Regions from separate parts of the Mesocryomonas lacus genome, predicted to be linked through region 2. Evidence: predicted binding sites of a transcription regulator. Region 2 holds the regulator's gene; the other holds the start of a gene.
What was found. The regulator LexA, encoded in region 2, represses DNA repair genes until DNA is damaged. The targets are predictions, from matches to a motif close to TGTTCNNNNTGTGTTCNG.

Region 1: the regulator LexA is predicted to act here: its motif matches at 1,892-1,909, upstream of ACZLZQ_RS12180 (ATP-dependent helicase).

What each region holds. Positions count from the first base shown of each region.
Region 1 is NZ_JBUZWF020000003.1:505,347-508,749, reverse strand. Features, by position in the region: gene ACZLZQ_RS12195 (FAD-binding oxidoreductase) at 1-294, opposite strand, end outside; gene ACZLZQ_RS12190 (cupin domain-containing protein) at 377-868, opposite strand; gene ACZLZQ_RS12185 (dienelactone hydrolase family protein) at 878-1,756, opposite strand; gene ACZLZQ_RS12180 (ATP-dependent helicase) at 1,935-3,403, shown strand, end outside.
Region 2 is NZ_JBUZWF020000004.1:527,710-531,112, forward strand. Features, by position in the region: gene moaC (cyclic pyranopterin monophosphate synthase MoaC) at 1-130, shown strand, start outside; gene ACZLZQ_RS16715 (molybdopterin molybdotransferase MoeA) at 118-1,332, shown strand; gene lexA (transcriptional repressor LexA) at 1,437-2,126, shown strand; gene ACZLZQ_RS16725 (ComEC/Rec2 family competence protein) at 2,379-3,403, opposite strand, start outside.

The sequences.
Region 1 (3,403 bases), on a different contig from region 2:
GCCTTGCGGCGCGTTGACGTGGCCTTCGAGCGACGAGCCGATGCCGAAAGGCACGATCGGGCAGGAATGCTGATGGCAGACCAGCACGAGGTCGCGCACGTCCTCCTCGCTTTCGGCGAAGAACACGGCGTCGGGCATCTGGTTGGGGATGTAGGTCGTCGTGTGCGCATGGGCACGTCGGACATCCGCGCCGGTCGACAGCCGCTCGCCGAACTTCTCCTTCAGGGCCGCCACGGCCGTGGCCGTTCCCGTCCGAGGCTCTACGCTCTCGCGCCTGATGTCGGCCAGTGTCATGCCCGTTCTCCTGCTTTTCTCAGACGGGCATGCCATAAAGCGGCGGGGTCGCGCCAGAGGTCTGGGCTGCGCGTTTGCGCCGCTACCGCCAGGCCGCCAGCCGACCGGGCTCGTCGCCGCTCAGCGGGTCCATCACCGGCAGCGCGAGCTGGCCGATCGACCGCGCAGCGACCACCAGCGCCATCGCGCCGGCGCGGGTGATGGCGCCATTCTGGTCGGGCGGATAGGCGCCGACCACCTGGAAGTCGGGCGAGGCCGAAAGCCGCTTGTGCCCGACGCCAGCGGGAATGATCACGGCATCGCCGGGCGTCATCTCCACTTCCTCGCCGGTATCGCCGCCGAAACCGATGCGGGCATGCCCGGCAATGCAGACGAGAACCTCGTGCCCGGCCGCGTGATAATGCCAGTAGTCGTAGACCGTGTAGGTCCACGTTCCCTGCCAGCCGTGGCTGCGCAGGAGATCGTGGACGGCATTCTCCGACAGATCGGGACCGACAGCCCCCGCCGCGACGATCAGCGGCAGCGTGCTGTTCGGCATCTCGCCGAGCGGATCGGGATGCAGGTAGTGCAGCATGGGCCCTCCTCAGCTGAGCTTGGTCCTCAGGAATGTCGTCGTGCGCTCGAAGGCGAGATCGGACGCCGCCTTGTCGTAGCGGGCGACTGATGTGTCGTTGTTGAAGGCATGGTTGACGCCATCATAGACGAAGATCTGATGCTCGACGCCTGCCTTCTCGAGGGCATCGCGGTAGGCGGGAATGCCGGCATTGATCCGGTCGTCGAGGCCGCCATAGTGCAGCATGACCGCAGCCTTGATCTTCACCACATCCTCGGCCTTCGGCTGGCGGCCGTAATAGGCGACGCCGGCGGCGAGGGCAGGATCGGCGACCGCGAGGTCGTTGACGAGACCGCCACCCCAGCAGAAGCCGACGGCGCCGACCTTGCCGTTGACGCCGTCGGCCTTCGTCAGCCAGTCCGCCGAATCCTTGGCGAGCGCCGTGGTCACCGAGGGATCGAGCGTGCCGATGAGGTCGCGTGCCTTGTCCTCGTCCGGCGGGGTGCCGCCGTTCGCCGACAGGAAGTCCGGCGCCAGCGCCACGAAGCCGGCCTTGGCGAGCCGCCGTGCCACATCCTGGATATGCCCGTTGAGGCCGCGGTTCTCGTGGATCACCATGACGCCGGGAAGCGAACCCGCCGCATCCTTCGGCCGCGCGAGATAGGCCTTCATCTCGGTCTCGCCGGCGCTGAAGAGGACCCAGGACGTCTCGATGCCGGGATCGCCCTCCGGCACGATCGCCGCCTCGGCGTTGGAGGCCCCCAGCATCGGCGCGATCGCGGCGGCAGCGGCCGCCGAACCGGCAAGGCCGGTCAGCTTCTGCATGAAGCCCCGTCGGTCGAGCGTCAGATGGGTGTACTCGTCATAGGCGTTGATCATCGCCTGGGTGATGGCGGGCGTCTTGGTCATCTCGTATCTCCCTGGTTTGGTCCTCAGCTTAAATGCTGACCCCGCCGGATCAACCACGGCGCGACCAAATATCTGGAAGATTGCCGCAGATGGCAGCGCCCGCGCCGGAGGACGGCGGGAACCGAGGTGTGACCGCGTTCCCCTAGTGTTCCGGCGAGCGGCCGATTAGATAGGGAATATGAGCGATTCCAGCATTCCCCGCCGGCCCGACGGCGCGTCCCGGCCCGACGGCGAGAGCCGGCCCCCGGCCCCCCGCGCCGGCGGCATCGCCGCACGCGCGCTGGCCGCCCGCGGCGGACCGAAAGCGCCGGACTATCTCGAGGGCCTCAACGCCGAACAGCGGGCCGCGGTCGAGGCGACCGAGGGGCCCGTGCTGGTGCTCGCCGGTGCCGGCACCGGCAAGACACGCGTTCTGACTACGCGCATCGCCCACATCCTCGCCACCGGCAAGGCCTTCCCCAGCCAGATCCTTGCGGTGACCTTCACCAACAAGGCGGCGCGCGAGATGAAGACGCGCATCGGGCTTCTCGTCGGCGGCGGCGCGGTCGAGGGCATGCCCTGGCTCGGCACCTTCCACTCCATCGGCGTCAAGATCCTGCGCCGGCACGCCGAGCTGGTCGGGCTGAAGTCGAACTTCACCATCCTCGACACCGACGACCAAATCCGGCTGATGAAGCAGCTGATCCAGGCCGAGAAGCTCGACGACAAGCGCTGGCCGGCACGCGCCTTCGCCGGCCTCGTCGACGGCTGGAAGAACAAGGGCCTGACGCCGAAGGACATTCCCGAGGGGGATGCGCGCGCCTTCGCCAACGGCCGCGGCCGCGAGCTCTACCAGGCCTATCAGGACCGTCTCGTGGCGCTCAACGCCACCGATTTCGGCGACCTCCTGATGCACCCGATCGCCATCTTCCGCGCGCATCCCGACGTCCTCGCCGACTACCACCGGCGGTTCAAGTACATCCTGGTCGACGAGTACCAGGACACCAACATCTCCCAGTACCTCTGGCTCCGCCTCCTCGCCCAGCGCCCGAAGCGGCGGGATCAGGCACAGTCGATCTCCCCCCTTGAGGGGGAGATGCCTGGCAAGGCAGAGGGGGGCGCGCGAGATGCAGCGCTTGCGAATAGCGCAACAGCAGAGGTGGGCGGCAGCTCGCCCCCCTCTGGCCTGCCGGCCATCTCCCCCTCAAGGGGGGAGATCAGCGCGTCAGCGTATGACGACCTCGTTGACGACGGCGACAACACCCCTCCCCCCTGGGGCGAAGCCTCCGGTGGCCGATCGGCCGTAGCGGCTGCGGAAGCCGAGCCCCGCCGCTACAGCGCGAGCGACAGCGTCAACATCTGCTGCGTCGGCGATGACGACCAGTCGATCTACGGCTGGCGCGGCGCGGAGGTCGACAACATCCTGCGTTTCGACAAGGATTTCCCCGGCGCCACCGTCATCCGCCTCGAGCGCAACTACCGCTCCACCGCCCATATCCTCGGCGCGGCGTCCAAACTCATCGCGCACAACGAGGACCGCCTCGGCAAGACGCTGTTCACCGAAAAGTCCGACCCCGCCGACGACAAGGTCGAGGTGCATGCCGGCTGGGATTCGGAAGAGGAAGCGCGCGGCGTCGGCGAGGAGATCGAGCAGCTTCAGCGCCAGGG
Region 2 (3,403 bases):
GCTGACCGCCGTCAGCGTCGCTTGCCTCACCATCTACGACATGGCCAAGGCGGTCGATCGCGGCATGCAGATCTCCGCGATCCGGGTGCTTGCCAAATCCGGCGGCCGCTCCGGTGACTGGTCGGCATGATTTCCGTCGCCGACGCCTTCGCCGCGCTGATGCAGGACGCCGTCGCGGTGAAGGAGACCGAGACCGTGCCGCTGCGCGCTGCGCGCGGCCGCATCCTTGCCGCCGACTTGCCCGCTCTGCGCACCCAGCCCGACTTTGACGCCTCCGCCATGGACGGCTACGCCGTGCGCGCCGACGATACGGCCGGCCCTTTCCAGCCGCTGACGGTCATCGGCGAATCCGCCGCCGGGCGCGCCTTCGAGGGCAGCGTTGCTCCGGGCGAGACCGTCCGGATCTTCACCGGCGCGCCGGTGCCGGACGGGGCCAATGCGATCCTCATCCAGGAGAACGCCGAGCGGCCCACAGTCACCACCATGCTGCCGCTGGAGCCAGCCATGCGCGGCCGCCACATCCGCAAGGCCGGCGCCGACTTCTCGAAGGGTGACACGCTCATCAAGGCGAACACGCGTTTTGGCGCCGGCACGATCGCCCTGGCGGCGAGCGGCGGCCATCCGCGGCTCACCGTGCTGCGCCGTCCGCGCATCGCGATCCTTGCCACCGGCGACGAGCTGGTCATGCCCGGCGAGCCGGTCGGCCCCTCGCAGATCGTCGCCTCCAATACTTTCGGGGTCGCCGCCATGGTCGAGGCCGCCGGCGGCGAGGCGCTTGACTACGGCATCGCCCGCGACGACGAGGCCGAGATCGGCGCCCTCCTCGACCGCGCCGTCACCGACGCCGTCGACATCTTCGTCACCATCGGCGGCGCCTCGGTCGGCGACCACGACCTCGTCGGCAAGGTCTTCGCCGCCCGCGGCGTCGCGCTCGATTTCTGGAAGGTCGCCATGCGGCCGGGCAAGCCGCTGATGGCCGGTCGCATCGGCCGCACCCGGCTCATCGGCCTTCCCGGCAACCCCGCCTCCTCGATGGTCGCCGCGACCTTGTTCCTGAAGCCCCTCGTTCATGCCCTTACCGGCGCCCCGGCCAGCCCGCTCTACCGCGAGGCCATCCTCGGTGCCGACATGCCGGCGAACGACCAGCGCGCCGACTTCATCCGGGCGACGCTTGGCGAATCGCAGGCGGTCGTGCCGATCGTCACGCCTTTCGGGCGCCAGGATTCGTCGCTCCTCTCGGTCTATGCCCGGGCCAATGTTCTCCTCTTGCGAGAACCCCATGCGCCAGCGGCCAAATCCGGCGATTCCTGCCGCTACATCGCGCTCGACTAAGCTTCCGGCTCTTGCAGAACACAACTAGAACAGATAGCTTTGTTCAGGTTTTGTTTTAACAAGGATCGCCGGAAATGCTGACGCGCAAGCAGCACGATCTCCTGATGTTCATCCATGGGAGATTGCAGGAACTGGGCGTGCCGCCGTCCTTCGACGAGATGAAGGATGCGCTGGATCTCCGCTCCAAGTCCGGCATCCACCGACTGATTACCGCGCTGGAAGAGCGCGGCTTCATCCGCCGTCTGCCGAACCGCGCCCGGGCACTGGAAGTCCTGAAGCTGCCGGACTCGGTCGCGCCGGCCAAGGCAAAAAGCGCCGACGCCGAGCCCGTCGCGCCCCGCCGCGAGCCCATCGCGGAGACGTCCGTCGAGCCTTTGCCCAAGCGCATTCGCCCGGCCGCCAACGACAGCGAACCGGTCGGCATCCCGCTGATGGGCCGCATCGCCGCCGGCGTGCCGATCTCGGCCATCCAGCAGAGCGGCAGCCAGATCTTCGTGCCGCCGGACATGCTGGGCGGCGGCGAGCATTACGCGCTGGAGGTAAAGGGCGATTCGATGATCGAGGCCGGCATCCTCGACGGCGATACCGTTGTCATCCGCCGGGGCGACACCGCGCAAGGCGGCGAGATCGTGGTGGCCCTCGTCGACGACGAGGAGGCGACCCTCAAGCGCTTCCGCCGCCGCGGCGACACCATCTCGCTCGAGGCCGCCAACCCCGCCTACGAGACCCGCAGCTTCGGCTCCGAGCGCATCAAGGTCCAGGGCAAGCTCGTCGGCCTGATCCGCAAATACTGAGGCGGGCTGGGGGGCGGTTAGCGGCGTTGCGGGGGCCCACCCACAAGCCCCGCGCCGCCCCCCTCATCCCGCTGCCGCGACCTTCTCCCCACAGGGGAGAAGAATCTAGTCGGCCCCGCGAGCATCCGACGCCGGCAGCACCCCTGCCGCCACGCTCAAAACCGCCTTCTTCGCCCCTCCGGGGAGAAGTGGCCGGCAGGCCGATGAGGGGGCCGCCCGCGAACGCCTAACCTTGCATCCCAACGCCCCGCATCACGGCCGCGGCTTCTCCGGCGTACTCTCAACCGCCCGCCGCCAGGTCTCCGGCCAAGGTGCCAGCCGCTGCACTTGCCACGGCTCCGGCACCGGCGCGATCGAGGCGGAGATCTCGGCGTGGCCCGTTGCAGCAGAGCGGGAGATGGCGAGCGAACCGGTCCGCCGCAGCGTGCGCAGCGTCACCAGCACGGCGCCCGAGCGGCACGCCTCGCGCCGCGCCGCCCGTGCGACGATGGCGACGTCCGCGCTGTCGCAAGCCGTACCGATCTGGCGATAATCGTCGGTCCAGACCACCCTCAGCCCGCTCCGCGTCGTCGCCCGGCAGATCCGCATCGGCCGGGACGCCCGCTTCGCCGGGACGGCCGGTACTGCCGGCGTCAACGACTTTCCGTCGATGACAGGCGCTGCGGGCTCGCCAGTGAGCGGCGGCGTCGACCGTAAGAGTTGAGGGACGGCAGCCGAGGGCGAGGATCTCTTGGTCGCGACACCACCCTCTGGCTCTAAAGCTTCGCAGCGAAATCCCGCCGCACTCGGGTCTGGTGGCACACCGGCGTCCGGTCGCACGCCGGCGCGCGATGGCACGCCTGTGTCCAGCGGCTGAGCGCCGTCCGGAAAAGCCCTCTGCCACTGCGTCAGCACGAACGCGTTCGGCTTCGGCCGCAACGGCATCAGCACGTACCCCGCCCCGATCAGCGCCAGCTCGCGTCCGTCTTCGAACACCAGGAGTTCGGGCCGCGGCCCTGTCGCCGGCGCCAGTACGAGCCCGAGCGCGGCCACCGGCAAGGCCAGCCAACGCAGGCCGCTGGCGAGGAAGCAGGCCAGCAGCAGCGCCAGCGACAGCAGCACCAGTCCTTCCGGGGTCAGCAGCCCGGTCGGCGTGTCCGGCAGATGGTCGTGCAGGAAGTGGGCAATGCCGAAGACGAGTTTCAATCCCTGCCCCATCAGGATCAGGAACACAGCATCCAGGCCGAAAGGCATGGCGACGACCGCGCAGAGCGCCAGTGGCATGATCCACACCGAGA